Regions from separate parts of the Erwinia persicina genome, predicted to be linked through region 3. Evidence: predicted binding sites of a transcription regulator. Region 3 holds the regulator's gene; each other region holds the start of a gene.

Region 1 (10,599 bases), 1.6 Mb from region 3:
CCCGTGGACACGGCATTCGCGGATCGCACATGATCAACGTTTATATGAGCGATCTGACGGTGTATGACAACGCTGATTACGGCATCCATATGGACAGGGTATTTAATGTCAGACTGCATAACCTGCATGTTTATCACAACTGCCTGAGCGGCAAGCCAGGCTGCCAGCAGATCAAATGCTTTGGCCCTCAGTGCGATATCCATCCCAATGCGCCGGCTGAACCGGCACCTGATAGCAGCAGGCCGCTGCAGGAGCCTGTTCTCAGATGATTGCGACGGGCGGGGCAATCCAGGCCCGGGAAAAATCAAACCAGCCCCAGGCGTTCAGGCGGATCCCTTCAACATCTGGGGGCGCGCTGACCTGATAACGATAGTTAAACAGTGGGGTGATCACGGCATCCGCCATCAGCTGCAGATATAACGCCCTGAGACATTGCTGGCGCTGTTCCAGTTCAGGATGAGCCTGTAAATCCTCCAGATGATGCAGCAGTTGCGCCCAGCCGTCCGCCCCGGTCAGTATCGGCCACAGGGGATCCTGGCGCAGCCAGCTCTCAAGGGTAAACACCGGCGCCTCACCGATCAGCCTGTCGCCCATCACCAGATCTGCCTCTGCCAGTGCGGGATAATCCTGCCAGTTCTTGGCTGGGTGGAAATGCAGCGTCAGCTGACAGCCCTGGGTGGCCAGCAGGTGCTTTAACGTTGTCGCCATGGCATGCAGTTCTACCGGCAGGTGGTAATGCAGGCTGAGTCGGGCAGGCAGAGAAACGTCCGGATCAGGCTGCCAGTCAGGAATATGCCAGCCCGGCAGCATTTCCCGGCTGGGAGTGATCAGGCCTTCTTCAAGAGGCAGCGCTTCGATAATGCCAGACTGATGCACCAGCGACATAATATGCCTGGCCTGACGCGCGGATAGTCCGGCACGCCGCCCTCGCGCCAGATAACAAAATCCAAGGCTGATACGCTGGCTGACGGGCTGCAGAGCCTTCAGATCGTGCTGTGCGCCGATGGCAATCTTCACCGGATGACGGCAGCTGGTGCCCAGCCCCGGGTCAAACAGCTGCGGTGCGATCCAGTATTCAATGGCCTGCATCAGGGGGTGTGTGCCGTGATACCAGCCATGGCTTTCCAGGCGCAGTAGCGCCGGGGAGTTCACCATCAAGCGCCAGGGGCCGGCTCCGATATCCGCATTTTCCGGGTGCGGCAGCAGACACGGGACGCTGGCCAGCCGGTGTGCCAGCCAGTAGTCCGGCGTCAGCAGGTCGATACGCAGGCAAAGGGCATGGGCCCGGCTGACCGTCTTAACGCTGGCCAGCAGGCGCTTCCCGCCAGCGCTGGCAAGGATCATCTCCAGCCGCTGTTGCAGTTGTTCAGCGGTGACCGCCTCGCCGTGATGCCAGCGTAACTGAGGGCGCAGAAAGAAGAACCAGCTCAGTCCATCTTCACTGACCTGCCAGTGGTGCGCCAGGTCGGGAACGGCCTCATCTCCTGCCAGACGGCTTAATCCGGCAAAAACCTGCTGGGCCAGATGCTGCTCTGCGCGACCTGGCTGCATCAGCGGACGCAAGGGGTCCAGGGGACGATAATAAGGAATACGCAGCGTAGGCTGGTTGTTCTGCCACTGTCCGCCCATAAACGGCTGAAGCAGCTGGCTGAGCTGCTCCGGAGCAAGCGGTACCATCTGCAGCGCATGCTGCGGCTGGCCGTTATCGAGTTGCTGTAGCATCAGTTCGCTGCGCAGGGTGGCGGGAGATTGCAAGAAGGTCAGACTGCCGCGCCTTCCGCGCCCTGACGTCGCCTGCCAGTTCAGCCATCCGCTCTCCTGCCACTGACGCAGCAGCGTTCGGGCGTGGCGCTCACTGCAAAAACAGCAGGCGGCAATCTCGGCCACGCTGGTCGACTGCGGCTGGCCTGCGCTGTGTTGCCACAGGCGCTGATACTGATTTAACCGATTCAGTTTTCTCATGTCATCCAAACCCGGAACAGTTTAAAAAAAGTATTCACTATTAGTTCCGTAAATGCCAGAGGATACTCAGTGCAGATGAAAACCCCTTCAAGCGGAGAGAAAATGGTGCGTCTTGCTGCATTTGATATGGATGGCACGCTGCTGATGCCAGACCATCAGTTAGGGCAACAAACCCTGCTCAGCCTTCGTGCGCTTCAGGCACATCCCGTGCAGCTGACCTTTGCCACCGGTCGCCATTATCTGGAGATGCAGCCACTGCTACGCAATTACGATCTGCCTGCTTTTCTGATCAGCGGCAACGGGACACGCATCCACGATCCCGCAGGTGAGTTACTGCATGCCAGCGATCTTCCTCCGGCCGTGGCAAGGCAGGTGATCCACAGCCACTGGCATACCCGCGCCAGTCTGCATGTTTTCAATGATAATGGCTGGTTTACGCAGTATGACGTTCCGGAGATTTTACAGGCGCATCAGCTGTCAAATTTCCGCTATCAACTGACCGATTTGCGTACGCTGTCGGAACATCAGGTGACGAAAGCCTGCTTTATTGCGGATTATGAGACGCTTTGTGCGCTGAAAATCCAGCTTCATGAAGCGCTGGGCGATAGCGCCCACCTCTGTTTTTCGGCGCAGGACTGCCTGGAGGTGTTGCCTCTCGACTGTAACAAGGGGGCGGCCCTGGCGCAGCTAACGGATCGGCTGGGTATTCACATGGCAGAGTGCATGGCCTTTGGCGATGCAATGAACGATCTGGAGATGCTGGGAGGCGTGGGGCAGGGTTTTGTGATGCGCAACGCCATGCGTGAACTGAAAGCGAAACTGCCGCATTTACCGGTTATTGGCGACTGTGCGACACAGGGCGTGTCTCATTATCTCAACCACTGGCTTTCCACACCACACCGGGTTTATTCCCCCGAATAATCCGTTTATTGGTCAGTGTGCCGGACCTGGACGTCCGGCTATTTTCTTTAGCGGCGCAGCGCCGCTTTGGTTGTCACCGCCGGCTGTCGGCTGCGTGCACCGCGATACAGCGTCAGCAATATCCCCAGCAGGAAAGGCAACAACAGCAGTAAAGATTCACGGCTGATACTGCTGCCATTCACCTGACTCTCCAGCGCCACCGCAATAAGCGGAAAGACCAGAAAGACCAGTGAAGCCTGGAAAGGTTTTGCCGTCTGTTGCAGAGCAAAGTAAGCCAGAATACCGCCCACGCCGGCCACCACGCCAAGATAGGCAATCGCCATCAGCGCCTCGGGTGCGAAGGCATGGACATCGGGTGATTCCGCCAGCCCGGCTACCGTCAGGAGTATGCCCGCTCCCAGACAGGGCAGGGCGTTATAGCTCAATACGGAAATACCCGCACAGCGCTTTTTACACTGGACGTACATCACCGCGTGAATTAGCACGGCAGCGACCAGCGCCAGGATCCCCTGGATTTGACTCTCTCCGCTGTGGCGGGTTTCGTGCCACAGAATTGTGCTTAGCGCGCCAATACTGATGGCCAGGCCCAGCAGCTGCTGCAGCGATGTTTTTTCACGCAGAAACAGCAGGGAAGCGGCCAGCACTGCCGCAGGCATAGTGGCAAAAATAATGGCTGCCAGGCTGGATGAGGTGTAACGCTCACCGTAGATCATCAGCGTAAACGGAATCGCGAAATAGAACAGCATGACACAGAGCTGAAAACCACGCTGTCCTTGTGGAAACAGTAAAGGTGCCTTTTTATACCCTGCGAGTAACAGCAGCAGCGGGGCAGCACAGAGGAAACGCAGCCCGGTGGCAAAAACGGGTGGAACGGTAGCCACAGTAATTTTCATTGCCATCCAGGTTGTACCCCAGGTGAGGGCGACAGCCGTGAATAATCCAATGATCAACAGGTTACGGTAAGCAGAACGCGGCATTTTCGTCATCCTTGAGTGAGAGACTGCAGGAGAACCAGATTAACGAAATACCCGGGGAAAAGGTTGCTATAATACTACTGTGTTTCTGATGCTATGGAGAAAATTTTGCTACCTATGCCGCTGGATAAAAAAGACAGGTTGCTGTTAAACCTGCTTCAGCAGGATTGTACGCTCTCTCTGCAGGCGCTGGCGGATGCCGTCAGCCTGACCACTACCCCCTGCTGGAAGCGCTTGAAAAGGCTGGAGGATGAAGGCTATATTCGCGGCCGGGTGGCGTTACTCGATGGTGAAAAACTCGGCCTTGGTCTGACTGCTTTTGTCTTGATCAAAACCCAGCAGCACAGCAGCGAATGGTTTAACCAGTTTGTTGATGTGGTTCAGGCTATGCCGGAAGTGATGGGGTTCTACCGCATGGCCGGGGAATATGATTATTTGCTGCGCGTTCAGGTGGCCGATATGAAAAGCTACGATGGCTTTTATAAGCGTCTGGTCAACGGCGTGCCGGGCCTGATCGATGTCACTTCGAGTTTTGCGATGGAAGAGATAAAATACACCACCGCTTTGCCGGTGACGCTTTAACCGGTCGATAATCAGGATATTTTTGTGCGACTTTTTAGCCAACTTAGCTGGTACTTTTTGCGTGAATGGCGCCGTTATCTTGGGGCGGTTTTGCTGTTAATCGTGATTGCCATACTGCAACTCCTGCCACCACATGTGGTGGGCAGGATCGTCGACGGCGTCAGCCGCGACGGCATGACTCACGCTCAGCTGATGATGTGGGTTGGCGTCATGTTGGCCACGGCCATTGTCGTTTATCTGCTGCGCTATGTCTGGCGCGTGCTGCTGTTTGGTGCCTCCTATCAGCTGGCGGTGGAGCTGCGTGAAGATTTTTACCGTCAGCTCAGTCGCCAGCATCCCGGATTCTATTTACGCCACCGGACCGGCGACCTGATTGCACGGGCCACCAATGACGTTGACCGCGTGGTGTTCGCCGCCGGTGAAGGCGTGCTGACGCTGGTCGACTCGCTGGTCATGGGCATGGCAGTGCTGATTGTGATGAGCACGCAAATCAGCTGGCAGCTCACGCTGCTGGCCCTGTTGCCGATGCCGGTAATGGCGCTGGTGATCAAACGCTACGGTGACCAGCTCCATCAGCGCTTTAAGCTGGCCCAGGCGGCATTTTCCTCGCTGAACGATCAGACGCAGGAGAGCCTGAGCAGTATTCGTATGATCAAAGCGTTTGGCCTGGAAGACCACCAGTCCGGGCAGTTTGCTGCCATTGCCAAAGATACCGGAGAGAAAAACCTGCGGGTAGCCCGCGTTGATGCGCGCTTTGACCCTACTATCTATATCGCTATCGGCCTGTCGAATCTGTTGGCTATCGGCGGCGGCAGCTGGATGGTATGGCACGGTACTATGACCCTGGGTCAGCTCACCAGTTTTGTGATGTACCTTGGGCTGATGATCTGGCCGATGCTGGCGCTGGCCTGGATGTTTAACATTGTTGAACGCGGCAGCGCGGCCTGGACCCGAATTAAGGCGCTGCTGGCGGAAGCGCCGGCCGTCGTTGACGGCGATAAAGTGCTGCCGGAAGGCCGGGGCGTGCTGGCGATCTCGGTCAGCGAGTTCTGCTATCCGGGGGCGCAACAGCCTGCGCTGCGCAATCTGCACGTTCGCCTTCAGCCGGGACAGATGCTGGGACTGTGTGGCCCGACCGGTGCGGGGAAAAGTACCTTGCTGAGTCTTATCCAGCGCCACTTTGATATCGACCAGGGCGACATTTGTTATCACGATATTCCGCTGCCACAGCTGCGTCTGGACAGCTGGCGCAGCCGTCTGGCCGTGGTCAGTCAGACCCCCTTCCTCTTCTCCGACAGCGTGGCCAGTAATATTGCACTGGGCCGTCCGGGGGCGACACAACGTGAAATTGAACAGGCCGCCCGTCTCGCTTTTGTCCATGACGATATTTTGCGTTTACCTGAAGGCTATGAGACGGAAGTCGGAGAGCGGGGGGTGATGCTGTCCGGCGGTCAGAAACAGCGGATTTCCATTGCGCGTGCCCTGCTGCTGGATGCGGAAATTCTGGTGCTGGACGACGCACTGTCCGCTGTGGATGGCCGCACCGAGCATCAGATCCTGCATAACCTGCGCAGCTGGGGGGAAGGGCGCACGGTGATCATCAGCGCCCACCGCCTTTCTGCGCTCACCGAAGCCAGTGAGATCCTGGTACTGCAGCACGGCCAGGTGGCGCAGCGCGGCGACCATGAGCAACTGGCGGCAGAACAGGGCTGGTATCGCGATATGTACCGTTATCAACAGCTGGAAGCTGCACTGGACGATGATGAAACAGAACAGGGAGCTGTGCATGGCTAATGTCATCCAACTGTGGCCGACGATCAAACGGCTGCTGTCCTACGGTGCGCCGTGGCGTAAATCCCTGAGCCTGGCGGTACTGATGCTGTGGGTGGCCGCCGCCGCCGAGGTGCTGGGGCCGGTGCTGGTCAGCTACTTTATCGACAACATGGTGGCGAAACACCGCATGCCGGTTGGGCTTGCTGCCGGCCTGGTCGTCAGTTTCCTGTTATTACAATTGCTGGCGGCAGCGCTGCACTACGCTCAGGCACTGCTGTTTAATCAGGCGGCGGTGGGCGTGGTTCAGCGTCTGCGAACTGACGTGATGGATGCGGCGCTGCGCCAGCCCCTGGGAGCGTTTGATACGCAGCCGGTGGGGCAGATTATTTCTCGCGTGACGAATGATACCGAGGTCGTGCGCGACCTGTATGTCACCGTTGTCGCCACCGTACTGCGCAGTGCGGCACTGGTCGGGGCAATGCTGGTAGCGATGTTCAGCCTTGACTGGCGTATGGCGCTGGTGGCGATCACTATTTTTCCGGCCGTGCTGGTGGTGATGCTGATTTATCAGCGTTACAGCACGCCAATTGTGCGCCGCGTCCGCAGCTATCTGGCCGAGATCAACAACGGCTTTAATGAAGTGATCAACGGGATGAGCGTTATCCAGCAATTCCGCCAGCAGGCACGCTTTGGCGAAAGGATGGGCGAGGCCAGCCGTTCACACTATCTGGCGCGGATGCAGACGCTGCGGCTGGACGGCTTCCTGCTGCGGCCGCTGCTCAGTCTTTTTTCAGCGATGATCCTCTGCGGCCTGATGATGCTGTTTGGCTTTACCTCCGTCGGCACGATTGAGGTGGGCGTACTGTATGCCTTTATTAACTACCTCGGGCGATTAAATGAGCCGCTGATCGAACTGACCACCCAGCAGTCGATGTTACAGCAGGCGGTTGTGGCGGGAGAGCGTATTTTTGAACTGATGGACGCGCCGCGTCAGCCCTATGGTGAAGACAGTGAGCCGCTACGCAGCGGCAGCATTGAGATCCGTGATGTGACCTTTGCCTACCGCAGCGGTCGTCCGGTGTTAACCGATATCAACCTGTCGGTGCCCTCGCGCCATTTTGTGGCGCTGGTCGGCCATACCGGCAGCGGAAAAAGTACGCTGGCGAATCTGCTGATGGGCTATTATCCGCTCAGTCAGGGGGAGATTCTGCTGGACGGCCGTCCGCTCGCTTCCCTCAGCCATGCGGCGCTGCGGGGTAGCGTGGCGATGGTACAGCAGGATCCCGTCGTGCTGGCTGACACCTTCTTTGCTAACGTGACCCTGGGGCGCGATATTGGTGAGGACGCTGTATGGCAGGCGCTGGAAACGGTGCAACTGGCCTCTCTGGCGCGTGAACTGCCGGAGGGGATCCATACCCGGCTGGGAGAGCAGGGGAACACCCTCTCTGTCGGGCAGAAGCAACTGCTGGCGATGGCGCGGGTGCTGGTGGCATCGCCGCAAATCCTTATCCTGGATGAAGCCACCGCTAATATTGATTCCGGTACTGAGCAGGCCATTCAGAAAGCGCTGCGGGCGATACGCGAGCGAACGACGCTGGTGGTGATTGCGCACCGGCTCTCCACCATCACCGAGGCAGATACCATTCTGGTGCTGCATCGTGGGCAGGCAGTGGAGCGCGGCAGCCATCAGGCGCTACTGGCAGATGTATCAATTGCAGTTAGCGGGTGAGGAGCTGGCGGCCGCTGAAAACGGCTGAAAGCTTACCGCTGCGCTGCACCAAATACAGGCGATCAAACCCGCGATCATCCCCCAAATGCACTGACTTAACGCACAGCGCACCTTTCTGGTGCGTTTTTTCTATACTCCTCATTGTGCCTCCCTTTTCTGTGTGATCTGTGTCTCAGCTACGGCTCAGACCAGGACTGACTAATCGTCTGAAAAATGCAGATTTTTCAACTCTGGCACAGCGTTTGCTTTAATCATTTCGTGTCGGTGAAACAACCTATTTTTTTACTGGAGGGGATCGTATGAAGCTGGTTACCGTGGTAATCAAACCGTTCAAACTGGAAGACGTGCGTGAAGCACTGTCGTCAATCGGCATTCAGGGTCTTACGGTCACTGAAGTCAAAGGCTTCGGCCGCCAGAAAGGTCATGCAGAACTGTATCGCGGTGCTGAATACAGCGTGAACTTCCTGCCAAAAGTAAAAATTGATATCGCGATTGCAGACGACCAGCTTGATGAAGTGGTCGATGTGATTAGCAAAGCGGCCTACACAGGCAAGATTGGTGACGGGAAGATCTTTGTTGCAGAACTGCAACGGGTCATTCGTATTCGCACCGGCGAAACTGACGAAGCAGCACTGTAATTCGGGGCTCAGAATTATGATGGGATGGGACAAAATGAAAAAAATCGCTAAGTTTGGCCTCGCCGGTGCTGCTTTTTTACCGTCGCTGGCAATGGCCGCTGCGCCTGCAGTTGCTGATAAAGCCGATAATGCCTTTATGATGATCTGCACCGCGCTGGTGCTGTTTATGACAATCCCCGGCATTGCCCTGTTTTACGGCGGCTTGATCCGCGCTAAAAACGTGCTGTCGATGCTGACTCAGGTGGCAATGACCTTCGCCATGGTCTGTGTGCTGTGGATGGTCTACGGCTACTCACTGGCGTTCAGCGAAGGGAATGCGTTCTTCGGTAACTTTAACTGGGCGATGTTGAAAAATATCTCACCGACCGCCGTGATGGGGTCTTACTACCAGTACATTCACGTTGCCTTCCAGGCCTCCTTCGCCTGCATCACCGTGGGGCTGATTGTGGGTGCTATCGCTGAACGTATTCGCTTCTCTGCCTTGCTGATTTTTGTCGTCATCTGGCTGACCTTTGCCTACCTGCCGATTGCGCACATGGTATGGGCAGGTGGTTTCCTCGCTCAGGACGGCGCGCTGGACTTTGCGGGCGGTACGGTTGTACACATCAATGCGGCGGTGGCGGGTCTGGTCGGCGCTTACCTGGTCGGTAAACGAGCCGGTTTTGGTAAAGAGGCGTTCAAACCTCACAACCTGCCGATGGTATTTACCGGTACAGCTATTCTCTACTTTGGCTGGTTCGGCTTTAACGCGGGTTCAGCCAGTGCAGCTAACGAAATTGCCGGCCTGGCATTCCTCAACACCGTGATTGCGACAGCGGGAGCGATGTTAAGCTGGACCTTCGGTGAGTGGGCCTTGCGCGGTAAGCCTTCTCTGCTGGGCGTCAGCTCGGGTGTGATTGCCGGTCTGGTCGCCATCACGCCAGCCTGTGGCTATGTGGGCGTAGGCGGAGCACTGATTATTGGTCTGGTCGGGGGGCTCGCCGGTCTCTGGGGCGTCACCATTCTGAAAAAATGGCTGCGTGTTGACGATCCCTGCGATGTCTTCGGTGTTCACGGCGTCTGCGGTATTGTTGGCTGCATCCTGACCGGTATCTTCGCCTCTTCTTCTCTGGGCGGCGTAGGCTACGCAGAAGGCGTGACCATGGGACATCAGGTCTGGGTACAGCTGTTCAGCGTGGGCCTGACGATTGTCTGGACGGCGGTGGTGGCGTTCGTCGGCTTTAAAGTGGCGGATATGATTGTTGGTCTGCGTGTGCCGGAAGAGCACGAACGTGAAGGGCTGGACGTCAACAGCCACGGCGAGAATGCTTACAACCAGTAAGCGGCTGTCAGCCTGAAAAGGCGGTGCGCAGCAAGCCGAAGAAACAGCGGGCCATCAGGCCCGCTTTTTTTATGGAGCCGGTTAAGATCGCTGGCGGATCACACCTTCCTGCACGGTAGAGGCGACGAGGACGCCCTGCTGATTCCAGAACTCACCGCGTACAAAGCCACGCGCACTGGAGGCAGAGGTGCTCTCTACGCTGTACAGCAGCCATTCGTTCAGGTCGAAAGGGCGATGGAACCACATGGAGTGGTCAATCGTCGCCACCTGCATTCCCGGCTCCAGGAAGCCTTTCCCATGCGGCTGCAGTGAGACAGGCAAAAAGTTAAAGTCTGAAGCATAGCCCAGCAAATACTGATGAATGCGTTTATCTTCCGGCATGGTGCCGTTCGCCCGTAGCCAGGTATAGCGCGCCGGTTCGCTGACGTGGCCTTTTAACGGGTTATGAAACTCAACCGGGCGGATCTCAAAGGGTTTTTCAGAAAGAAATTTATCGCGTGCCTTCTCCGGAATGTAGTGTGCCAGCTGGCGGGCAATCTCCGTCTCGTTGGGCAGATTGTCCGGCCCCGGGACATCAGGCATCTGTTTTTGATGTTCGAAGCCGCTTTCAGGCCCCTGGAAGGAGGCGGTCATATAGAAAATAGGTTTACCGTTCTGTACGGCTTTGACCCGTCGGGCGCTAAAGCTCTGGCCATCACG
Region 2 (10,599 bases), 550 kb from region 3:
GATATTGGTGTAGGAGATAACTGGGACGAAGCTCATTAACATTTAGACCTGACGCGACAGGCTGAGTTTAATCACATCATCAGCCTGTCGCTTTAAACGGTTCAGCACTTCCCTGTTTACGCTGGATAGCGCCACCCCGGCTAAGCGTTTCTGCTAAAACACTTTTTTAGTAATTAAGCTACACGTTAGGTGGTTTTCTGTGACTTGAGTTGGATAATGGATGTCGTTTTCTGAAAATTAACTACAAAAAACGCTTTTGAGCGCTCAAAAAATGATGTAAAGTTTCAGATGTAGGGTACAGAGGTAAGATGTTCTATCTTTCAGACCTTTTACTTCACGTAATCGGATTTGGCTGAATATTTTAGCCGCCCCAGTCAGTAATGACTGGGGCGTTTTTTATTGTCTGTTACCAGCATCCCTGACGTCGTGACTGTATCAGCGGCGCTCACGCGCCCCGATCGTTGACTGCACACTCTGCTCAGGGGCTCATGTTCTGGCCGTCTGACTGTTACGCCCGTTTCAGGTCGAAAGAACACACTATTCTCAGCTGTCGCTTTCTTCTTCTGTTGCCGGCGGGATATCGCGATACCAGCTGTCCAGCTTCTGACTCAGTTTATCCACGCCAATCTTCTTCAGGGATGAGAACGCTTCAACATCCACCGTACCGAGGAAGGTTTTCGCTTCTTCACGAACTGCATTCAGCTGTGCTTTACGCGCGCCGGATGCCAGTTTGTCGGCCTTGGTCAGCAGGATCAGCACTTCAATTCCACTCTGCACTGCCCACATCACCATCTGACGGTCGAGATCTTTCAGCGGATGGCGGATATCCATCAGCACGACCAGCCCTTTCAGACAGTTACGATCGCGCAGATATTCTGCCAGCGCACGCTGCCATTTTAACTTCATCTCCTCCGGAACCTGCGCGTAGCCATAACCTGGCAGGTCGACCAGACGATAGCCTTCAGCCACCTGGAAAAGGTTAATTAATTGGGTTCGACCCGGGGTTTTACTGGTACGGGCGAGGCCTTTCTGATTGGTCAGCGTATTCAGCGCGCTGGATTTACCCGCGTTAGAACGTCCGGCAAAAGCAACCTCGATGCCGGTATCGGCAGGCAGGTGGCGGATATCAGGGGCGCTGGTGACAAAATGGGTGACGTGATAATTCCAGCCAGACAAAATAGATACTCCAGATAAAAAGGGCAATTGCGCTGATTATACCCTGTATGGCAGCAAAGCGCCCGGTAAGACACTGCCTGAACGGTGCTTGTGAGACATTGACCATTCGGATTGCCAGCGGACTCTGCATTTTGTTTCTATAAAAATGGATTTTTTACTAATTTTCAGTGGCTTGAGAAAAGTCCTAAAAAAACAGAGTAAAAATTACCTTTGTCACCTTGTTTGCTGGACTGGTTAGTCTACATTTGTAGGCAGAAACAGGATATTTCACTTCAGGATGAAGCGCTCAAGGAGTATCAGGACGATCCCGGGCGGGGAAGGAGATGTGCACAGGTGTGCGCGACAGGGAATCAGGAATGCTAACAGGATTAAGCAATGGCAACGGAAAACAGGGATGCTGGCTGCTAATAAGGATGCTGACATTGTCAGTCCTTCCGCGGAAGGTGCGAAAAAAGGCGACAGGGTGACCTGGCGCCTTTTTTCTTTGCCTGCTTTCTGCTAGATTTCGCGGCAATTCTATACTGAAGATAAACGTCTGAGAGCAGAAACCATGAAGCAACCCGCACGCACGCCCCAGGATAAAAAACCGGGAGCTAAAGTGAAACGTAAAACGCGTGATGAGATCAACCAGGAAGCACGTGACCGCAAACGTGATAAAAAGCACAGTGGTCATGCTTCCGGCAGCCGCGCGAACCCGGTCACCGAAAGTCAGAAAAACGCCAACGGCAAACCTGCCAAAGATCCGCGTATCGGCAGTAAAAAACCGGTCGCGCTGGGTAGCGATGTGGTGGCCAGCAAGCCAAAGCCGGTTAAAGCCGCGAAACCTGCCCCTGAGAAAAAAGTGATCCTGTCGCCGGAAGAAGAACTGGCGCAGCTGGAAAATGATGAACGTCTGGATACCCTGCTCGATCGTCTGGAAAATGGTGACGCCCTGTCGGCAGAAGATCAGGCCTGGCTGGATGCTTCACTGGACCGCATTGATGTCCTGATGGAGCAGCTAGGCATTGCCCTGGACGATGGCGCTGAAGATGAGCAGGCGGAAGAAGATATGTACCGTCTGCTGAAGGGCAAAGATTGATCGCCGGCGATATCCTGTTTCTCTGACGTTCCTTGAGGCAGCGCAAATGAGCGCTGCTTTATCTTTACAGGGTATTTGGTGATGATTTGGCCTGGATCAATTATCGCGCTGATTCTGCTGTGCTGGCTGGGGTGGTTATTCGTTAAACTACAGCGGCTATCGCGGCTGAAAACCCGGCTGCGCAGCAGGATCGTCAGCCAGCAGCTTCCTGTCACGCGGCGGTCTATGCGACGACGATAAGGAAGTGAGCATGAAATTACAGACCACCGAGTGGGATCTCCCACTGATCCAGAAGTACAACATCGCCGGCCCTCGCTATACTTCTTATCCGACCGCACTCGAATTCCGTCAGGATTACGATGAGTCTGTCTTTATGCAGGCAACGCAACGTTATCCCGATCGCCCTCTGTCACTGTATCTGCATATTCCGTTTTGCCACAAACTCTGTTATTTCTGCGGCTGTAATAAGCAGGTGACACGCCAGCAGCACAAAGCGGATGAGTATCTGGATGTGCTGATACAGGAAATTGCCGCACGCGCGCCGCTGTTCCGCCAGCGCACGGTGAGCCAGATGCACTGGGGCGGCGGTACGCCAACGTTTCTCACCCCGGCTCAAATTAGCCGCCTGATGACCTGCCTGCGTCAGTATTTTCACTTTGCCGCGGACGCAGAGATATCGATTGAAGTCGATCCGCGAGAAATTGAACTCGACGTACTTAATCATCTGCGTGCGGAAGGCTTTAACCGTCTGAGCATGGGGGTACAGGATTTCAATAAGCAGGTGCAGGAGAAGGTGAATCGCGTGCAGGATGAGGCGATGATCTTTGCCCTGATGGCCCGGGCGCGTGAGCTGGGCTATGCCTCCACCAACATTGACCTGATTTACGGTCTGCCCCTGCAGACGGCGGAGAGTTTTGCCTTCACCCTGCAAAAGGTCGTTGAGCTTAACCCTGACCGCCTCAGTGTTTTTAACTATGCCCATATGCCGGCACTCTTCCCCGCGCAACGTAAAATTAAAGATCAGGATCTGCCCGAGGCCCGGGAAAAGCTGGATATCTTACGGCAAACCATCGCCACGCTGACGGCTCAGGGATATCAGTTTATTGGTATGGACCATTTTGCCCGCCGTGACGACGAACTGGCGATGGCCCAGCGTGCGGGTGAGCTGCATCGTAATTTCCAGGGCTACACCACGCAGGGCGATAGCGATCTGCTGGGCATGGGCGTGTCGGCCATTAGTATGATCGGGGACACTTACGCACAGAATCAAAAAGAGCTGAAGCACTATTATGCGGCTTTCAGGGCAGAAAAAACGGCCCTGTGGCGCGGCCTGCAGCTCAGCGAGGATGACTGCCTGCGTCGTGACGTGATTAAAAACCTGATCTGCAATTTTTCGCTGTCATTCAGCGAGATAGAAGCCCGTTACAGCATCGATTTCCGCCGGTACTTTGCCGACGATCTTTCAGCGCTGCTGCCGCTGATTGAGGACGGGCTGGTGGAATACCACGATAATGGCCTTGTGGTCACTGCTAAGGGACGATTGCTGATAAGGAACATCTGTATGTGCTTTGATCGCTACCTGCGGGAGAAAGCGTCTGGTGCGCAATTCTCACGGGTGATCTGACTGGATGTGTCGACCGGGACAAGGTCGATCCCTTTAGCGATCTCACAAAGAGTGACGTGCGAGGATTTTTCGGGGCAGACCTTCTTTTTCCGGCCTGCCCCGATGAGGTCAACGGGTTATTCCATTCCCAACTCTTTCAACTTACGCGTCAGGGTATTGCGCCCCCAGCCCAGCAAACGTGCCGCTTCCTGCTTATGGCCCTGAGTATGACGCAGAGCGGTGGTAAGCAGCGTCCGCTCCATCTCCGGCTGGGCTTCTGACAGCAGGTTTTGATGACCGGAACGCAGCGCACGGTCAGCCCACTGTGCCAGCAGCGTGGCCCAGCTGTCCGGCAGCGATTGTACCGGACTTTCCGGCGTCGAGGTTTCAAACAGCTCCGGCGGCAGATCCTGAATCAGCACTTCCTGACCGGCGGCCATCACGGTCAGCCAGCGGCAGGTATTCTCCAACTGACGAACGTTACCGGACCAGTGCAGACGCGTCAGTGCAGTTTCTGTTTCCGGATGGAGGATTTTGGCCTCCACGCCCAGTTCACGGGCAGCGACCTGAAGGAAATAACGGGCCAGACGCGGAATATCTTCGCGCCGTTCGCGCAGCGGCGGCAGATGCACGCGGATCACGTTCAGGCGGTGGAAGAGATCCTCACGAAATTTCCCTTCATGCACGCGCAGCTCAAGGTTCTGATGCGTGGCGGCAATAATACGCACATCCACCTTCACCGGGGCGTAGCCGCCGACGCGATAGAACTGGCCATCGGCCAGCACGCGCAGCAGGCGGGTCTGGACATCCAGTGGCATATCGCCAATTTCGTCAAGGAACAGCGTACCGCCGTCGGCCTGCTCAAAGCGTCCCTGGCGGATTTGATTGGCACCGGTAAAGGCGCCTTTCTCATGACCAAACAGTTCAGACTCGATCAGGTCTTTGGGGATCGCGGCCATATTAAGGGCAATAAACGGTGCCTTAGCACGCGGGCTGTGCCGGTGCAGCGCATGGGCCACCAGCTCTTTACCGGTACCCGACTCGCCGTTAATCAGTACGCTGATCGACGAGCGCGACAGGCGACCGATAATACGAAACACATCCTGCATCGCCGGGGCTTCACCAATAATGTCGGTGGTAGGACCGCTGACTGGCTGATTACGGGGCTGCTGCTGTTCCTGGTAGTGACTGATGGCACGTTCCACCAGCGCCACCGCTTCATCAATATCAAAAGGCTTGGGCAGATAATCAAAGGCACCCTGCTGATACGCGCTGACGGCAGCATCCAGATCGGAGTGCGCGGTCATAATGATGACCGGCAGCATCGGATGCCGCTGCTTGATCTGCTTCAGGAGAGCCAGACCATCCATCCCGGGCATGCGAATATCGGACAGTAAAACGTCCGGGGTTTTGCTCGCAAGCGCCTCAAGCACCTCACTGGCGCTGTCAAACGTTGCACAGGTTAAACCCGCTCCAGTGAGCGCGCGTTCAAGCACCCAGCGGATGGAGCTGTCGTCATCGACGATCCAAACTATCCCTCGTTGCATAGAAACCTCACTGGCGAATAGGCAGGTAAATCGAGAATTCAGTGTGTCCGGGCCAGCTGTGGAACTCTATTTTTCCCGAATGCTGATCGATCAGGCTGCGGGCGATGGATAATCCCAGCCCGGTGCCGCCCTCGCGACCGCTCACCATCGGATAAAACAGCGTGTCCTGCAGCTGTGCCGGAATGCCGGGGCCGTCATCTTCAATATCGATGCGCGCCACCAGGCGATAGCGTGTGCCGTGCAGCGTAAGCTGGAACGCCGTCCGGGTACGTAAAATAATGGTGCCACCTGCCTCACCCAACGCCTGCAGGGCGTTACGTACGACATTCAACAGGACTTGCTCTATCTGATCGGGGTCGTGCGGCAGCTCCGGCAGGCTTGGGTCGTAATCACGAACCAGCGACACATTGTCGGGCAGCTCCATCGACACCAGATTGACCACCCGTTCCGCGACCTGATGGATGCTCTGTGTCACATGCATCCCCGGCTGTTGCGGGCCCAGCAGGCGGTCGACCAGATTGCGCAGGCGGTCGGCCTGCTCAATGATGACCTTTGTGTATTCCGTTAACGCCGGGTCGGGAAGCGCTTTGGCCAGCAGCTGCGCCGCGCCGCGTAATCCCCCCAGCGGGTTTTTAATTTCATGTGCCAGGCCACGCACTAAATCACGCGCGGCGACCTGCTGCGCATGCTGAAGCTGCTCCTGACTAAGGCGGCGCTGATTGTCCATGGGCGCCATTTCCAGCAGAACGAGTCCATCAGGCAGACGCTGCGCGGTAAGCGACATCACGTGCGCCCGGCTGTCGACCACCAGGGTCACTTCGCTGTCGGTAAAGCCTTGTCCTGCGTCCAGACTTTCGAGCATGACCTCAATATTCAGGGAAAAATAACCCATCAACTCCGGCAGAGGCGTTCCAAACAGCTTACGGGAACTTTGAGCCAGCAACTGCTGTGCTGCGGGGTTGGCGTAATGGACCACCAACTCACTATCAACCAGCAAAATACTGTTGATCAGTGAATTAAGAATCTGCCCAGCATCGGGCGGCGTGCCGGTAGCCATACAGCGTTCTCCTGAAGAATTTTTTGCACCAAATTAGTGCATTATAGCCATATAACCCGAAAACTACCCCGTTAAACGGGGAATTTGCGGTGAAAAAAGCCCATCCTGAGATGGGCTGAAAGTTTCCACGGCAACAAAACCCCGGCCGCCTTTCTCGTCGCAGCATGAATGGCTTTCCTCCGTTAACCGAATGACCTGATTTTACTCAGCGCATCCGACTTTCTTTGGCCGCCTTACTGCAACGAAAAGTGCGTCGGGCTTACTTCAAACTTAAATGCGATGTTAAACGCTGTAGTACAGTTCGAACTCAACCGGATGCGGTGTCATACGAACGCGGTCCATTTCAGCTTTACGCAGTTCAATGTACGCTTCGATTGCATCGTCAGTGAACACGCCACCACGGGTCAGGAACTCGCGGTCTTCGTTCAGGGCCGCCAGGGCTTCATCCAGAGAACCTGCTACTTTTGGAATCTCTGCTTCTTCTTCTGGTGGCAGGTCGTACAGGTTTTTGTCCATCGCATCGCCAGGGTGGATTTTGTTGATGATGCCGTCGAGGCCAGCCATCAGCAGTGCAGCGAAGCACAGGTACGGGTTAGCGGCTGGGTCCGGGAAGCGCGCTTCAATACGACGGGCTTTCGGGCTGGCAACCACTGGAATACGGATGGAAGCAGAGCGGTTACGGGCAGAGTAAGCCAGCATCACCGGTGCTTCATAGCCTGGTACCAGACGCTTGTATGAGTTGGTGGTCGGGTTCGCCAGGGCGTTGATGGCTTTAGCATGTTTGATGACACCGCCGATGTAGAACAGTGCCATTTCAGACAGGCCGCCGTATTTGTCGCCGGCGAACAGGTTAGTGCCGCCTTTTGACAGAGACATGTGGCAGTGCATACCAGAGCCATTATCGCCAAACATCGGTTTTGGCATAAAGGTCGCTGTTTTACCGTATGCGTGAGCGACGTTGTGTACCACATATTTGTAGATCTGAATTTCGTCAGCTTTTTTGGTCATGGTGTTGAAGCGGGTGGCCACTTCGTTCTGACCCGCAGTCGCGACTTCGTGATGGTGAGCTTCAACCACCAGGCCCATCTGCTCCATCGTCAGACACATGGCAGAACGAATGTCCTGCGAGGAGTCAACCGGTGGCACCGGGAAGTAGCCGCCTTTCAGACCCGGACGGTGGCCTTTGTTACCGCCTTCGTACTCTTTACCGGAGTTCCAGTAAGCTTCGATATCATCGATAGCGACGTGAGAACCGGAGGTGCTGCTGCCGAAACGGATATCATCAAACAGGAAGAACTCTGGCTCTGGCCCAAACAGAACGGTGTCTGCAATGCCGGAAGAGCGCAGGAAATCTTCAGCGCGTTTCGCGATAGAGCGCGGGTCACGGTCGTAGCCCTGCATCGTGCCTGGCTCGAGGATGTCACAACGGATGATCAGGGTAGAATCTGCAAAGAACGGGTCAATGACTGCCGTGGTGGCGTCAGGCATCAGAACCATGTCGGATTCGTTAATACCTTTCCAGCCACCAATAGAGGAGCCGTCAAACATTTTGCCTTCTTCGAAGAAGTCAGCATTAACCTGATGAGCGGGGATAGTCACGTGCTGCTCTTTACCTTTGGTGTCAGTAAAACGCAGGTCAACAAATTTGACTTCATGCTCGTTCATCATCGACAGAACGTGTTCAGCGGACATACTTAACTCTCCTGGATTTTGTCATTGTCGTCGTGACAGTGAACTTCACGGTTGCGCTTTGCGTTTCAGGGCGCTTACTCCGATAATAAAGATCTCTGCCGCGCTATCAACCGTTGTGGAAACTGGTGTTTTTCGCTTAATGAGTAATTGCGAAATCTATGCCAACTTTTTTATTTCATGAAAAAAGCGCTATGATGCACTCTCTCGTACAACGGGGACTGCACCACAATGGAAGTCGCGCACCATTTTGGTGCTATTGAGTGATTAATGGGCACTGTTTTGGTGCAATTTTTCGTCACAGTGCATTCTTTGCACTGAAAATGGCTATAAAAGCAATCCGGACAGTTATCTTTATATGAAATATGTGATCCTGTTCAGTCCTTCGATTAATCCGTGTACAATAGCGCGCTATTTCTAAATGCCTGAGGCAAAGCTGTGATCGAAAATTTGCGTAACATCGCCATTATTGCCCACGTTGACCATGGTAAAACTACCCTGGTTGATAAGTTGCTGCAGCAGTCCGGGACCTTTGATGCCCGCACCGAAGCAACCGAACGCGTAATGGACTCCAACGATTTGGAGAAAGAGCGTGGGATTACCATCCTCGCAAAAAACACCGCCATTAAATGGAATGACTACCGCATCAACATCGTGGATACCCCAGGACACGCCGACTTCGGCGGTGAGGTAGAGCGTGTGATGTCTATGGTCGACTCGGTGCTGCTGGTTGTGGATGCAATGGATGGCCCGATGCCGCAAACCCGTTTCGTGACCAAAAAAGCGTTTGCTAATGGTCTGAAGCCGATCGTGGTAATTAACAAAGTTGACCGCCCTGGTGCGCGTCCTGACTGGGTTGTTGATCAGGTCTTCGATCTGTTCGTTAACCTTGATGCGACCGACGAACAGCTCGACTTCCCGGTGATCTATGCGTCTGCCCTGAACGGCATCGCAGGCCTGGATCACAACGATATGGCGGAAGACATGACCCCGCTGTACGAAGCGATTGTTCAGCACGTCTCACCACCACAGGTTGAACTGGAAGCTCCGCTGCAGATGCAAATCTCTCAGCTGGACTACAACAACTACCTGGGTGTTATCGGTATCGGCCGTATCAAACGCGGTAAGGTTCGCCCGAACCAGCAGATCACTGTGATCAACAGCGAAGGCAAAACCCGTAACGCGAAAGTCGGTAAAGTCCTGACCCATATGGGCCTGGAGCGTATCGAAGCCACTGAAGCGGAAGCTGGCGATATCATCGCTATCACCGGTCTGGGCGAGCTGAACATCTCTGACACTATCTGCGACCCGCAGAATGTGGAAGCGCTGCCAGCCCTGAGCGTTGATGAACCAACCGTTACCATGTTCTTCTGCGTTAACACCTCTCCGTTCTGCGGTAAAGAAGGTAAGTATGTGACTTCACGTCAGATCCTTGACCGTCTGAACAAAGAACTGGTGCATAACGTGGCACTGCGTGTTGAAGAAACCCCTGATGCTGACGCCTTCCGCGTCTCAGGTCGTGGTGAGCTTCACCTGTCAGTACTGATTGAAAACATGCGTCGTGAAGGTTTCGAGCTGGCGGTTTCCCGTCCTAAAGTTATCTTCCGTGAATTCGAAGGCCGTAAGCAAGAGCCATTCGAAAACGTGACCCTCGACATCGAAGAGCAGCATCAGGGTTCTGTGATGCAGGCGATGGGCGAGCGTAAAGGTGACATGAAAAACATGGATCCGGATGGCAAAGGCCGTGTGCGTCTCGACTACGAGATCCCAAGCCGTGGTCTGATTGGTTTCCGTAACGAATTCATGACCATGACCTCCGGCACCGGTCTGCTGTACTCCACCTTCAGCCACTATGACGACGTGCGTCAGGGCGAAGTGGGCCAGCGTCAGAACGGCGTACTGATCTCTAACGGCCAGGGTAAAGCGGTAGCGTTCGCCCTGTTCAGCCTGCAGGATCGCGGTAAGCTGTTCCTCGGCCACGGTGCTGAAGTGTATGAAGGCCAGATCATCGGTATTCACTCACGTTCAAACGACCTGACCGTAAACTGCCTGACCGGTAAGAAGCTGACCAACATGCGTGCTTCCGGTACGGATGAAGCCACTACGCTGGTTCCGCCACAGAAGATGACCCTTGAGCAGGCGCTTGAGTTCATCGATGATGACGAACTGGTCGAAGTGACGCCGCAGTCGGTGCGTATCCGTAAACGTCACCTGACTGAAAACGACCGTAAGCGCGCAAGCCGCGGTCCAAAAGAAGCGTAATCACGCTTGCTCAGGGCCGGAGTTTTCTCCGGCCCTGTCCTTCCTGTTTCATCTTCCCCGCAGTTTTCAAAGCCCTCACCTGTTCAGTCTTCCAATTTACCGCTAGAGTGAATAACTCACCGGAACAAAAGGAGATGACCATGCTGTATATCTTTGATTTAGGTAACGTCATTGTTGATATTGATTT
Region 3 (10,599 bases):
TTTCGGTCTGCTGATCACCCCGTGGGCCGTCTATTTCCTGTCGGTGGTCGTGGAACAGTTAGAGGAATCGCGTCAGCGTCTGGCCAGGCTGGTGGATAAGCTGGAGGAGATGCGCAATCGTGACCTTGAGCTGAACCAGCAAATGCAGGGCAATATTACCCAGCTCAACCAGGAGATTGCCGACCGCATCAAGGCCGAAGAGGCACGTCTGCAGGTGATGGCAAAGCTCAAAGAGGAGATGGCGCGGCGTGAAGAGGCACAAATCGAACTTGAACAACAATCCTCCTTCCTGCGCTCCTTCCTCGATGCTTCACCCGATCTGGTGTTCTACCGCAACAGTGACCAGCAATTCTCTGGTTGTAACCGTGCCATGGAACTGTTGACCGGAAAAAGCGAAAAACAGCTTATCGGTTTAACGCCGAAAGAGGTCTATGACGACGATGCGGCAACTAAGGTGCTGGAAACCGATGAGAAAGTGTTCCGCCATAATGTCTCTCTGACCTACGAACAGTGGCTGGATTATCCCGACGGCCGCAAAGCCTGCTTTGAGATACGCAAAGTCCCTTATTATGACCGCGTGGGCAAACGGAGCGGGTTAATGGGGTTTGGACGCGATATAACCGAGCGTAAGCGTTACCAGGACGCGTTAGAGAACGCAAGCAGGGAGAAGACCACCTTTATCTCTACGATCAGCCATGAGCTTCGTACGCCGCTTAATGGCATTGTTGGCCTGAGCCGCATTCTGCTGGATACGGATCTCAATCACGAGCAGCTGAAATACCTGAAAACGATTCATGTCTCTGCCATTACGTTGGGCAATATTTTTAATGATGTGATTGAAATGGACAAAATCGAGCGGCGAAAAGTGCAGCTGGACAATCAGCCCATCGATTTCACTGGCTTCCTGGCCGACCTGGAAAATATCTCCGGCCTGCTGGCTGAACCAAAAGGGCTGAAATTTGTTCTGGCACCTGACCTGCCGCTGCCGCAAAAAATTATCGCCGATGGGACCCGTCTGCGCCAGATCCTGTGGAACCTGATCGGTAACGCGGTGAAGTTTACTCAGCAGGGGGAAATCGTGGTGCGTGTCGGCTATCAACAGGATGACTGTCTGTGCTTTGAAGTGCAGGACTCTGGCATGGGTATCCCGCAGGATGAGCAGGATAAAATTTTCGCCATGTATTACCAGGTAAAAGATCAACGTGGCGGCAAACCCGCGACCGGCACAGGTATCGGTCTGGCCGTTTCCCGCCGTCTGGCACAAAGTATGGGCGGTGATATCCGCGTACAAAGTTCACCAGGGCAGGGTTCCTGCTTCACCCTGACGCTCAATGCGCCCCGTGTGGAAGAAGAGCGGCAAGATGAAGAGACGGAAGACGATCTGCCACTGCCTGCGTTGCATATCTTACTGGTTGAGGATATTGAGCTGAATGTGGTGGTTGCCCGCTCAGTTCTGGAAAAACTGGGCAGCAGCGTAGAAGTGGCGATGACCGGGCAGGCCGCGCTGGAGATGTTTGACCCGGATGAGTTTGATCTGGTGCTGCTGGATATCCAACTGCCCGATATGACCGGTCTGGACGTGGCACGTATTATTCATCAGCGTCACGCAGGCGAACAGCTTCCGCCACTGGTGGCCCTGACGGCGAACGTGCTGAAAGATAAACGCGAATATTTTGATGCCGGTATGGACGATGTACTGAGCAAACCCCTGGCGGTTCCTGCTCTCACGGCCATGATTAAAAAATACTGGGATTTTCAGACTGATGATTTATCTACTGAACAGGATGGCATGATGGATGATAAAAAACTGGCACTGCTGGATGTTCCGATGCTGGAGCAATATATCGAACTGGTCGGGCCGACCCTTATCCACCAAAGTCTGGCGATGTTCGAGCAGATGATGCCTGGCTATCTGGCCGTGCTGGACTCCAACATGATGGCTCGTGACCAGAAAGGGATTGCAGAGGAAGGGCACAAAATTAAGGGCGCAGCAGGATCTGTGGGCTTGACGCATTTGCAGCAGATTGCAAAACAGATTCAGAGCCCGGAATTACCCGCCTGGTGGGATAATGTTCAGGAATGGATTGATGAACTGAAACTGGAGTGGCGCAAGGATGTTGAGGTATTACGGCAGTGGGTGACGGATGCTGAAAAAAAATGACCCCGACCGAAGCCGGGGTGCGCGAATACTGCGCCAACACCAGGGAAATTGGTAACCTGTGCTGTTCTGATTAGAATCGTCTGGAGCACAGGTTTGGTATTGGGTGAACATTAAAAAGCTCAGTCACTACTTTAGCAAATCTCTCACCACTTGTTACTGGATTCATTAAAATGTGTGATGTTGAGCAGTGTTCCTAAATAGAAGACCCGATTTTAGATATGTAGTCAAGCAAGTAATGAATATTTACGATGATCTGCATAAATATTGTACAGTCAGGCTTTTGTTGAAGTAAGCAGAGGAGCGGAACCGTCTCCTCTGGCTGACAGGATTTTCGTTGTCATCGGGAAGGAAGCCGGAAAGGCGTTGGTGATATTTTAATGTATTGTTTTATAAGTGCTTTATTGTTTATTTGATCCTTGTTTCCGAAACGTTTTGGTTTCTGCTAGCAAAAATTCTCACATTACTGTCCCGTATCAGATAAAAGCTGACTCCGTTCAGCAAGATTAACTGCTCGTACCAGCCGCAATTTATGAGTAAAAAACGTCAATTATTGCCGGAACGGAGTGTTTATTTCATTTGCAGTGCCATGATTTCGGAAAGCGACCTGCTGAAATTTATAAGCAGAGTGAACCAATTGATTTAATGCATTTTCAGCAGCTGACAGAATCGTCGTGGAGTATATATAAACGGCGTGATTTAATGGAACCGATTCCGGTTATGTAGGGTTAATTAACAATGGTGGAGTATTGCTGGTGAATTTTCATACTGATAAATATGGGCGGGATCCTCAGTAATGAGACGCAATAAATCACGGGGTTTTACACGGATTAAAGCAATTTTACTCCGCCTGGTGCTGGGCGTTGCGGGTCTATGGCTGAGCGGCATTATCCTCTTTGCCTTTGTGCCAGTGCCGTTTTCTGCGGTGATGGTTGAGAGGCAGGTCAGTGCCTGGCTCAACGGTGATTTTGACTATGTGGCGCACTCTGACTGGGTGGGGATGGATGAGATTTCGCCGTGGATGGCGCTGGCCGTCATTGCCTCTGAAGATCAAAAATTCCCGACCCACTGGGGCTTTGACGTGGCCGCTATCCAGTCAGTGCTGGACAGCAGCGGTGAAAAGGCCGGCATGCGCGGTGCTTCCACACTTTCACAGCAGACCGCCAAAAATATGTTTCTCTGGGATGGACGTAGCTGGGTGCGTAAAGGCCTGGAAGCCGGCCTGACCGTGGGCATCGAAACCGTCTGGACGAAGCGTCGCATTCTGACCGTCTATTTGAATGTGGCAGAAATGGGGCAGGGGGTATTTGGTGTGGAGGAGGCCTCTCAGCGCTATTTCCACAAGCCGGCCAGCCGCTTGAGCCTGTCCGAAGCAGCGCTGCTGGCCGCGGTTCTGCCTAATCCGATACGTTACCGCGCAGATGCACCTTCAGGCTATGTACGCCAGCGTCAGCAGTGGATCATGCGTCAGATGCGTCAGCTGGGCGGAGAAGGGTTCCTCAGGGAACATCAGCTGCGTTAAAACCGCAGGCCGGGCTCAGGCCGGTGGCGTGGCGGAACGGATAAAGAGAGTTAAACGGAGACCGACCGTCAGGGTCGGCCTGTTGAGGATGGAGATGAGGAGATTACTCTTCGTCAAACCCGGCGTTAAACAGGTCGATGACTGCCGCCAGTGCTTTAGTTTCTTCCGGTCCGCTGGCTTCAACTTCGATATGTCCGCCTTTGGCGGAGTCGAGCATCAGCAGCGCAATCACGCTACTGGCTTCAGCTTCTGTACCGCTCTCATTACGCAGCAGCACTTCAGCGTCAAAGCTCTGCACCAGCTCGAACAGCTTCATCGCTGGTCGGGCGTGCATTCCCAGTTTATTTTTTATCTCAACGGTTTGCTTCACAGTCATGATTTGCGTTTTTCCAGCGTGCGATGACGGGACTGAACGTTTTTACCCCGCGAGCGGAAATAGTCCGCCAGCTGCTCGGCAATATACACCGAACGGTGTTTGCCGCCTGTGCATCCAATGGCAACAGTCAGATAGCTGCGGTTATTGGTTTCCAGCATCGGTAACCACAGTTCCAGATAGCTGCGGGTCTGGTAGATAAAATTATGCACTTCCGTGTGGCGATCGAGGAAAGCCGCCACGGGACGATCGAGTCCGGTCATCGGACGCAGTTTGGGATCCCAGTGGGGGTTGGGCAAAAAGCGCACATCAAACACGTAATCAGCATCAATTGGAATACCGTGCTTGAAGCCGAATGATTCAAACACCATCGTCAGCTCGCGTTCACGTTTACCTAACAGGCGTGTACGAAGCATCTCTGCCAGTTCATGGACTGACATTTCTGAGGTATCAATAATCAGATCGGCGCGGGAACGCAGAGGCTCCAGCAGATCGCTCTCTTCATCAATGGCGCTTTCCAGCGACAGGTTTTTGCTGGAGAGGGGATGCAGACGACGCGTATCGCTGTAACGACGAATTAAGGTATTACGGTCAGCATCCAGGAACAGAAGTTGTGGCGAAAAACAGTCCGGCAAACTGTTGAGTGCGGTTTCAAACACTTCCGGTGATTCCGGCATGTTGCGGACATCAATACTTACCGCAGCAGATATGTTGCGTTCGGCCAGCGAGTTCGCCAGGTCAGGCAGCAGGACGACGGGCAGGTTGTCCACGCAGTAAAACCCCATGTCTTCCAGTGCGCGTAATGCCACTGACTTTCCTGAGCCTGAACGACCGCTGACGATCATCAGCACCATTTCACAATTCCCCTCATTTAACCTGCCTGACTAGCTCTGTTCGTGATCTTCCGTGATGATCGCGTAGAGATCTTCATCGCTCTGGGCGGATCGCAGACGCCGCAGTACGGTTTTGTCTGCGAGGCGCTTGGCCACCAGAGACAACGTATGCAGATGTGTTTTACATTGATCGGCTGGCACCAGCAGGGCAAACAGCAGGTCCACAGGCTGATTATCAATGGCATCGAACGCGATGGGCTGATCAAGGCGAATAAAAACCCCTACAGCACGCAGCGTATCTTCCTCCAGCTTGCCATGCGGGATGGCAATGCCATTACCGATACCGGTACTCCCCATCCTCTCACGCGTCAGAATAGCTTCAAAAATTGTCTGATGCGGAAGGTTAAGCTGTTTAGCTGCCAGTTCGCTGATAATTTCCAGCGCCCGTTTTTTGCTTTGGCAATGTACACCATTACGGGTACATGAGACGCTCAGCACGGAGCCCAGTTCCAGTTTCAAATCATTGTTCATCATAGTTTCACTTAACTTTTCACTGCCGCAGGCAAGTCACTCTTCTCCCTGGTTCGAAGTAAGAGATTAACATGACGTATTGATTAACGGCTCATATCCCCGGAAGAATACGAGCCGATACTGCTTTCAGCTTAACCTTAAAAGGGGTCATTGCTGAAAAACCATCAATGCATGGTGAATTTAGTGTTGTTTGAGCTTGTCTTTATGTTTATTTAACTGGCGAGTCAGCTTGTCGATCAGCCCATCAATCGCCGCGTACATATCTTTATCTTCCGAGGTGGCGTGCAGCTCCCCGCCGTTCACATGCAGCGTAGCATCTGCAATCTGTGTCACTTTCTCCACTTTCAACACAATATAGACCTGATTAATGCGATCAAAATAATGTTCCAGTTTGGCAAACTTTTCAGTCAAAAATTCGCGCAGTGGTTCGGTGATTTCAACGTGTTGTCCAGTGATATTGAGCTGCATAGTGTCTTCCTTCTCAGTTCGTTCAGACCAGCTGTTTGCGCTGATTTGATGGCGGGATGGATAAAGACTCTCGGTATTTTGCCACAGTGCGCCTTGCGACCATAATTCCCTGTTCGGAAAGCATGGAGGTCAGCTTGCTGTCGCTGAGTGGTTTGACGGGATTCTCCGCCGAGATTAACTTTTTCACCAGCGCACGGATAGCCGTGGATGAGGCTTCGCCTCCGCCCTCGGTGTTGACGTGACTGGAGAAAAAATACTTCAGTTCAAAGATGCCCCGTGGGCTGTGCAGATATTTCTGGGTGGTCACACGGGAAATCGTCGATTCATGCATTTCAACGGCACTGGCGATATCCGCAAGCACCATGGGACGCATATGCTCTTCACCTTGCTCAAAAAAAGCCTGCTGCTGTTCAACGATGCAGCGCGTGACTTTCAGCAGCGTATCGTTACGACTTTCCAGACTTTTTATCAGCCATTTCGCTTCCTGCAGATTACTGCGGATAAACTGCGAATCACTGTCGCTGCGTGAGCTGGAACCTAACGATGCATAGTGCTGGTTGATTTTCAGGCGCGGCACGCTATCTGCATTCAGTTCAACCGTCCAGCGGTTGCTGACTTTGCGGACCAGCACATCAGGGATGACATACTCGGGTTCCTGAGTATTAATCGACTGCCCTGGACGCGGGTCAAGGGTCTGAATTACCTGCATCGCACCTTTTAGCACCTCTTCCTTAAGGCGGGTGACGCGCATCAGACTCCGAAAATCATGATTCGCCAGCAGGTCGAGATGGTCGCTGACAATCAGGCGAGCCTCTTTCAGCAGGGGAAAGTCGGCAGAAAACTGTGAAAGCTGAACCAGCAGACAGTCGCGTAAATCACGCGCACAAACGCCAATCGGATCAAAGCGCTGTACACGTTTCAGCACCGCTTCCACTTCGTCGATAGTCAGGTCGTCGCTGCCCATGCTTTCCAGAATTTCTTCCAGCGAGGCCGTCAGATACCCCGTATCGTCCACCGCATCCACAATCGAGGTGGCGATCGCCCGGTCGGTGTCGGTGAACGGCGTCAGTTCCACCTGCCACATCAGATAATCCTGCAGCGTCTGGGTAGTTTCACCCTGATAGACGGGCAGTTCATCATCGTGATAATCCGTCCCGGTACCGGAGGGGGTCCCTGCGGTATAAATTTCGTCCCAGGTGGCGTCCAGCGGCAGTTCTTCAGGCATGTCCTTCTGTTCCAGCGCTTCCCGGGTATCCAGCGCTTCAGTTTCCTGATATTCGCGGGTATCGACTTCTTCATGAATGTCGGTTTGTTCAAGCAACGGGTTACTTTCCAGCGCCAGCTGAATTTCCTGCTGTAGTTCAAGCGTAGAGAGTTGCAGCAGGCGAATGGCCTGCTGCAACTGTGGCGTCATGGCAAGCTGTTGACTCAGCCTGAGTTGTAAACCTTGCTTCATGTTCAGAGTCTTAATTCCCCAGAAAACCTACCGAATGCAAACACCTTATCAGAGTCTGAACTCTTCGCCCAAATAGACACGCTTAACTTGTTCATCGGCCAGGATCGCTTCCGGGGTGCCGTGGGCGATAAGATGCCCCTGGCTGACGATATAGGCACGCTCACAGACGGCAAGCGTCTCACGGACGTTGTGGTCGGTGATCAGAACCCCCAGGCCACTGTCGCGCAGATGTTCAATGATCTTCTTGATATCAATGACGGAAATCGGATCAACACCCGCAAAGGGCTCATCCAACAGGATGAACTTCGGATTGGCGGCCAGTGCGCGGGCAATCTCTACGCGGCGACGTTCACCGCCGGAAAGTGCCTGGCCCAGGCTGTCACGCAGATGCGCGATATGAAACTCTTCCAGCAGTTCATTCGCGCGGTCTTCGCGCTGTTCGCTGGTAAGATCTTCACGGATCTGCAGTACCGCCATCAGGTTATCAAACACGCTCAGACGACGGAAAATAGACGCTTCCTGTGGCAAATAGCCAATACCCCGACGCGCGCGCGCGTGCAGCGGCAGAATGCTGATATCTTCATCATCAATGATAATGCGGCCGGCATCACGAGGGACAATGCCTACGACCATATAAAACGTCGTGGTTTTACCCGCGCCGTTCGGGCCAAGCAGACCCACGATTTCGCCAGACTTGACCTGCAGGCTGACATCTTCAACCACGCGACGGCCTTTGTATGCCTTCGCCAGGTTTTCCGCAATTAAGGTTGCCATGTTCGTTAGTTACTCTTTTTCTGACCGTTTGACGGTGTGCCTTTGTCCTGCAGCTGTGACGGCACCAGTACGGTAGTGACACGTTTGCCGGAGCTGCCGAAGGCCTGCATTTTTTGCTCTTTCACCAGATAGGTGATGCGGTCGCCTTTGACGTTGCTGTCCAGCTGTTCCAGGTAAGCATTGCCTGTTAATTCCACCAGGTCTTTTGCCAGTTCGTAATGCATTTTTTGCGCATGGCCCTGTACGGGTTTTCCGCTGTCCTGCATCTGGTAAAAGGTCGCCGGGTTGCCGTAGGCATCCACGATGGTTTTATTGCTGTCGCCGCCCGGACGGGTTACCACGACTTTATCCGCCGTAATTTTGATGGTTCCCTGGGTCACAATGACTTTACCGGTAAAGGTGGCCACATTGCCCTGCATATCCAGCGCCTGATTTTCCGAGTCAACGTTGACCGGTTTCTCTGAGTCACCGGTCAGGGCAAAAGCCGGAACGCTCGCCGCGAACAGGAGGGTAGCAGTCAGTAATTTAAGGCTTTTGTTCATTTTGAATTTCATAAGATGTTTTGACCTTTTCAATCAACTCGGCAGTTTTCTTCCGTAAATTTCCACGCATCTTCATACCTGTAGAGTTAAAGCTGCGGCCATAAAGCGTGACCTGATCGTCAGAGGTAACATCCTGCGTCGTCAGGTTGATCTGAGCGTTATCGGTTTTGATACGCTCAAGCTGTGCGTCTTTTGTCAGGCTGTTTACTTCCACATGACCATAAAGATACAACATGCGATCGTTCGTCAGTTTGGCCTTATCCCCCCGTACCGACCAGGTGGGAACCTTATTTTCGTCGTAGGTCGTCATTACCGGGTTATCGAACCAGCTCACTGCGTCGGCTGAAAAATAGGTAACTTTGTCAGAGACCAGCTTATAGCTCAGTGCCCCCGCAGGGTTATAAACGACCGTATGTGAATTATCGCTCATATAGGTCGGTTCATTGTTGTCATTCTTTACCGCGTCGTCATTGTCATCCGTCGCGGTCAGATTCCAGCCAATCAGCACAATGGCGATCAGCGCCAGAATCATCGTTATCCAGCGTCTCGTTTTACTCATACCGACTGCCCTTTGGCCTCATCAAACTTACCCTGTGCAATCAACAGGAGATCGCAAATTTCCCGTACTGCGCCACGGCCACCCGCAATCCGCGTCACATAATCGGCGCGTGGAAGTAAAACGGGATGGGCGTCAGCAACGGTTACGCTCAGGCCGACCTCGGCCATAACCGGCCAGTCAATCAGGTCATCGCCAATATAGGCAACCTGCTCTGCATTGAGTGACAGTGTATCCAGAAGTTCACGGAAGGCCAAAAGCTTATCCGTCTGTCCCTGGTAAAGATGAGTAATCCCCAGTGTGGCACAGCGATCTTCCAGCAGTTTGGCTTTACGGCCGGTAATAATCGCAACCTCAATATCGCTGGTTAGCAGGCAGCGAATGCCATAGCCATCGCGAACATTGAAGGCCTTCAGCTCTTCACCACTGTTGCCCTGGTAAATGATGCCGTCCGACATTACACCGTCCACATCGCAGATCAGCAATTTAATCTTCTGCGCGCGGGAAATGACCTGCTGGCTAACCGGGCCGTAGCAGGTCTCTACGGTGGCTGATGAATCACGCATTGCTCTCGACTTCCTTTGTTAAACGACGCCAGCCCGCAGCATGTCATGCATATGCACCACGCCCAGCAGTGTGTCGCCATCGGCGACCATGACACAGGTAATATTCTTACTCTGCATCAGATTCAATGCATCGACAGCCAGCGTATTGGGCCGGACGCGGATACCGCCCGGCGTCATGACACTTTCAATGCCAGCGTGCTGGATATCGATGCCCATATCAAATACGCGGCGTAAATCCCCGTCGGTAAAAATGCCTTCGATTTTCATTAAATCGTTGCAGATGACCGTCATTCCCATATTTTTACGCGTTATTTCCAGCAATGCATCCCGCAGTGAGGCATCGCGGCTTACGTGCGGCATTTCGCTACCGGAGTGCATAATATCATCAACGCGCAGCAGCAGTTTACGCCCCAGCGCACCGCCAGGGTGGGAGAGTGCGAAATCTTCCGGCGTAAAGCCCCGTGCTTTCAACAGTGCGACGGCCAGGGCATCGCCCATCACCAGGGTTGCCGTCGTGCTGGTGGTCGGAGCCAGCCCCAGCGGACAGGCTTCCTGCGGCACTTTAACACAGAGATGCACATCCGCTGCGCGGCCCATTGCACTTTCCGGCCGCCCTGTCATGCAGATCAGCGTAACCCGCAGGCGTTTCAGCACCGGAATCAGTGCCAGGACTTCAGAGGATTCACCGGAGTTGGATATCGCGATCACCACGTCACTGGCGCTCACCATGCCGAGATCGCCATGGCTGGCTTCCGCAGGATGAACAAAGAAAGCCGGGCTGCCGGTGCTGGCAAAGGTGGCAGCGATCTTTTTCCCTACA

The links. The regulator sigma-54, encoded in region 3, starts transcription at its own class of promoters, with help from an activator protein. The targets are predictions, from matches to a motif close to GTTGGCACANNTTTCGCTNT.
Region 1: glnK (P-II family nitrogen regulator) is a predicted target of sigma-54. The motif match lies at 8,171-8,190, and genes of this name have one in related genera.
Region 2: glnA (glutamate--ammonia ligase) is a predicted target of sigma-54. The motif match lies at 8,300-8,319, and genes of this name have one in related genera.

Annotation. Positions count from the first base shown of each region.
Region 1 covers NZ_CP082141.1:3,512,586-3,523,184, reverse strand. The annotation lists gene K6L24_RS16275 (right-handed parallel beta-helix repeat-containing protein) at 1-269, shown strand, start outside; gene K6L24_RS16270 (SgrR family transcriptional regulator) at 262-1,962, opposite strand; gene cof (HMP-PP phosphatase) at 2,065-2,883, shown strand; gene K6L24_RS16260 (DMT family transporter) at 2,931-3,860, opposite strand; gene K6L24_RS16255 (Lrp/AsnC family transcriptional regulator) at 3,966-4,439, shown strand; gene K6L24_RS16250 (SmdA family multidrug ABC transporter permease/ATP-binding protein) at 4,464-6,233, shown strand; partial or broken gene K6L24_RS16245 (SmdB family multidrug efflux ABC transporter permease/ATP-binding protein) at 6,226-7,969, shown strand; gene glnK (P-II family nitrogen regulator) at 8,241-8,579, shown strand; gene amtB (ammonium transporter AmtB) at 8,599-9,900, shown strand; gene tesB (acyl-CoA thioesterase II) at 9,982-10,599, opposite strand, start outside.
Region 2 covers NZ_CP082141.1:4,585,329-4,595,927, reverse strand. The annotation lists gene polA (DNA polymerase I) at 1-39, shown strand, start outside; gene spfP (small protein SpfP) at 309-356, shown strand; gene yihA (ribosome biogenesis GTP-binding protein YihA/YsxC) at 544-1,176, opposite strand; gene yihI (Der GTPase-activating protein YihI) at 1,727-2,254, shown strand; gene hemN (oxygen-independent coproporphyrinogen III oxidase) at 2,505-3,878, shown strand; gene glnG (nitrogen regulation protein NR(I)) at 3,995-5,404, opposite strand; gene glnL (nitrogen regulation protein NR(II)) at 5,412-6,461, opposite strand; gene glnA (glutamate--ammonia ligase) at 6,744-8,153, opposite strand; gene typA (ribosome-dependent GTPase TypA) at 8,589-10,412, shown strand; gene yihX (glucose-1-phosphatase) at 10,553-10,599, shown strand, end outside.
Region 3 covers NZ_CP082141.1:471,363-481,961, forward strand. The annotation lists gene arcB (aerobic respiration two-component sensor histidine kinase ArcB) at 1-2,161, shown strand, start outside; gene mtgA (monofunctional biosynthetic peptidoglycan transglycosylase) at 2,955-3,680, shown strand; gene npr (PTS phosphocarrier protein NPr) at 3,784-4,056, opposite strand; gene rapZ (RNase adapter RapZ) at 4,053-4,907, opposite strand; gene ptsN (PTS IIA-like nitrogen regulatory protein PtsN) at 4,938-5,420, opposite strand; gene hpf (ribosome hibernation promoting factor) at 5,598-5,885, opposite strand; gene rpoN (RNA polymerase factor sigma-54) at 5,908-7,341, opposite strand; gene lptB (LPS export ABC transporter ATP-binding protein) at 7,390-8,115, opposite strand; gene lptA (lipopolysaccharide ABC transporter substrate-binding protein LptA) at 8,121-8,669, opposite strand; gene lptC (LPS export ABC transporter periplasmic protein LptC) at 8,641-9,216, opposite strand; gene kdsC (3-deoxy-manno-octulosonate-8-phosphatase KdsC) at 9,213-9,779, opposite strand; gene kdsD (arabinose-5-phosphate isomerase KdsD) at 9,798-10,599, opposite strand, start outside.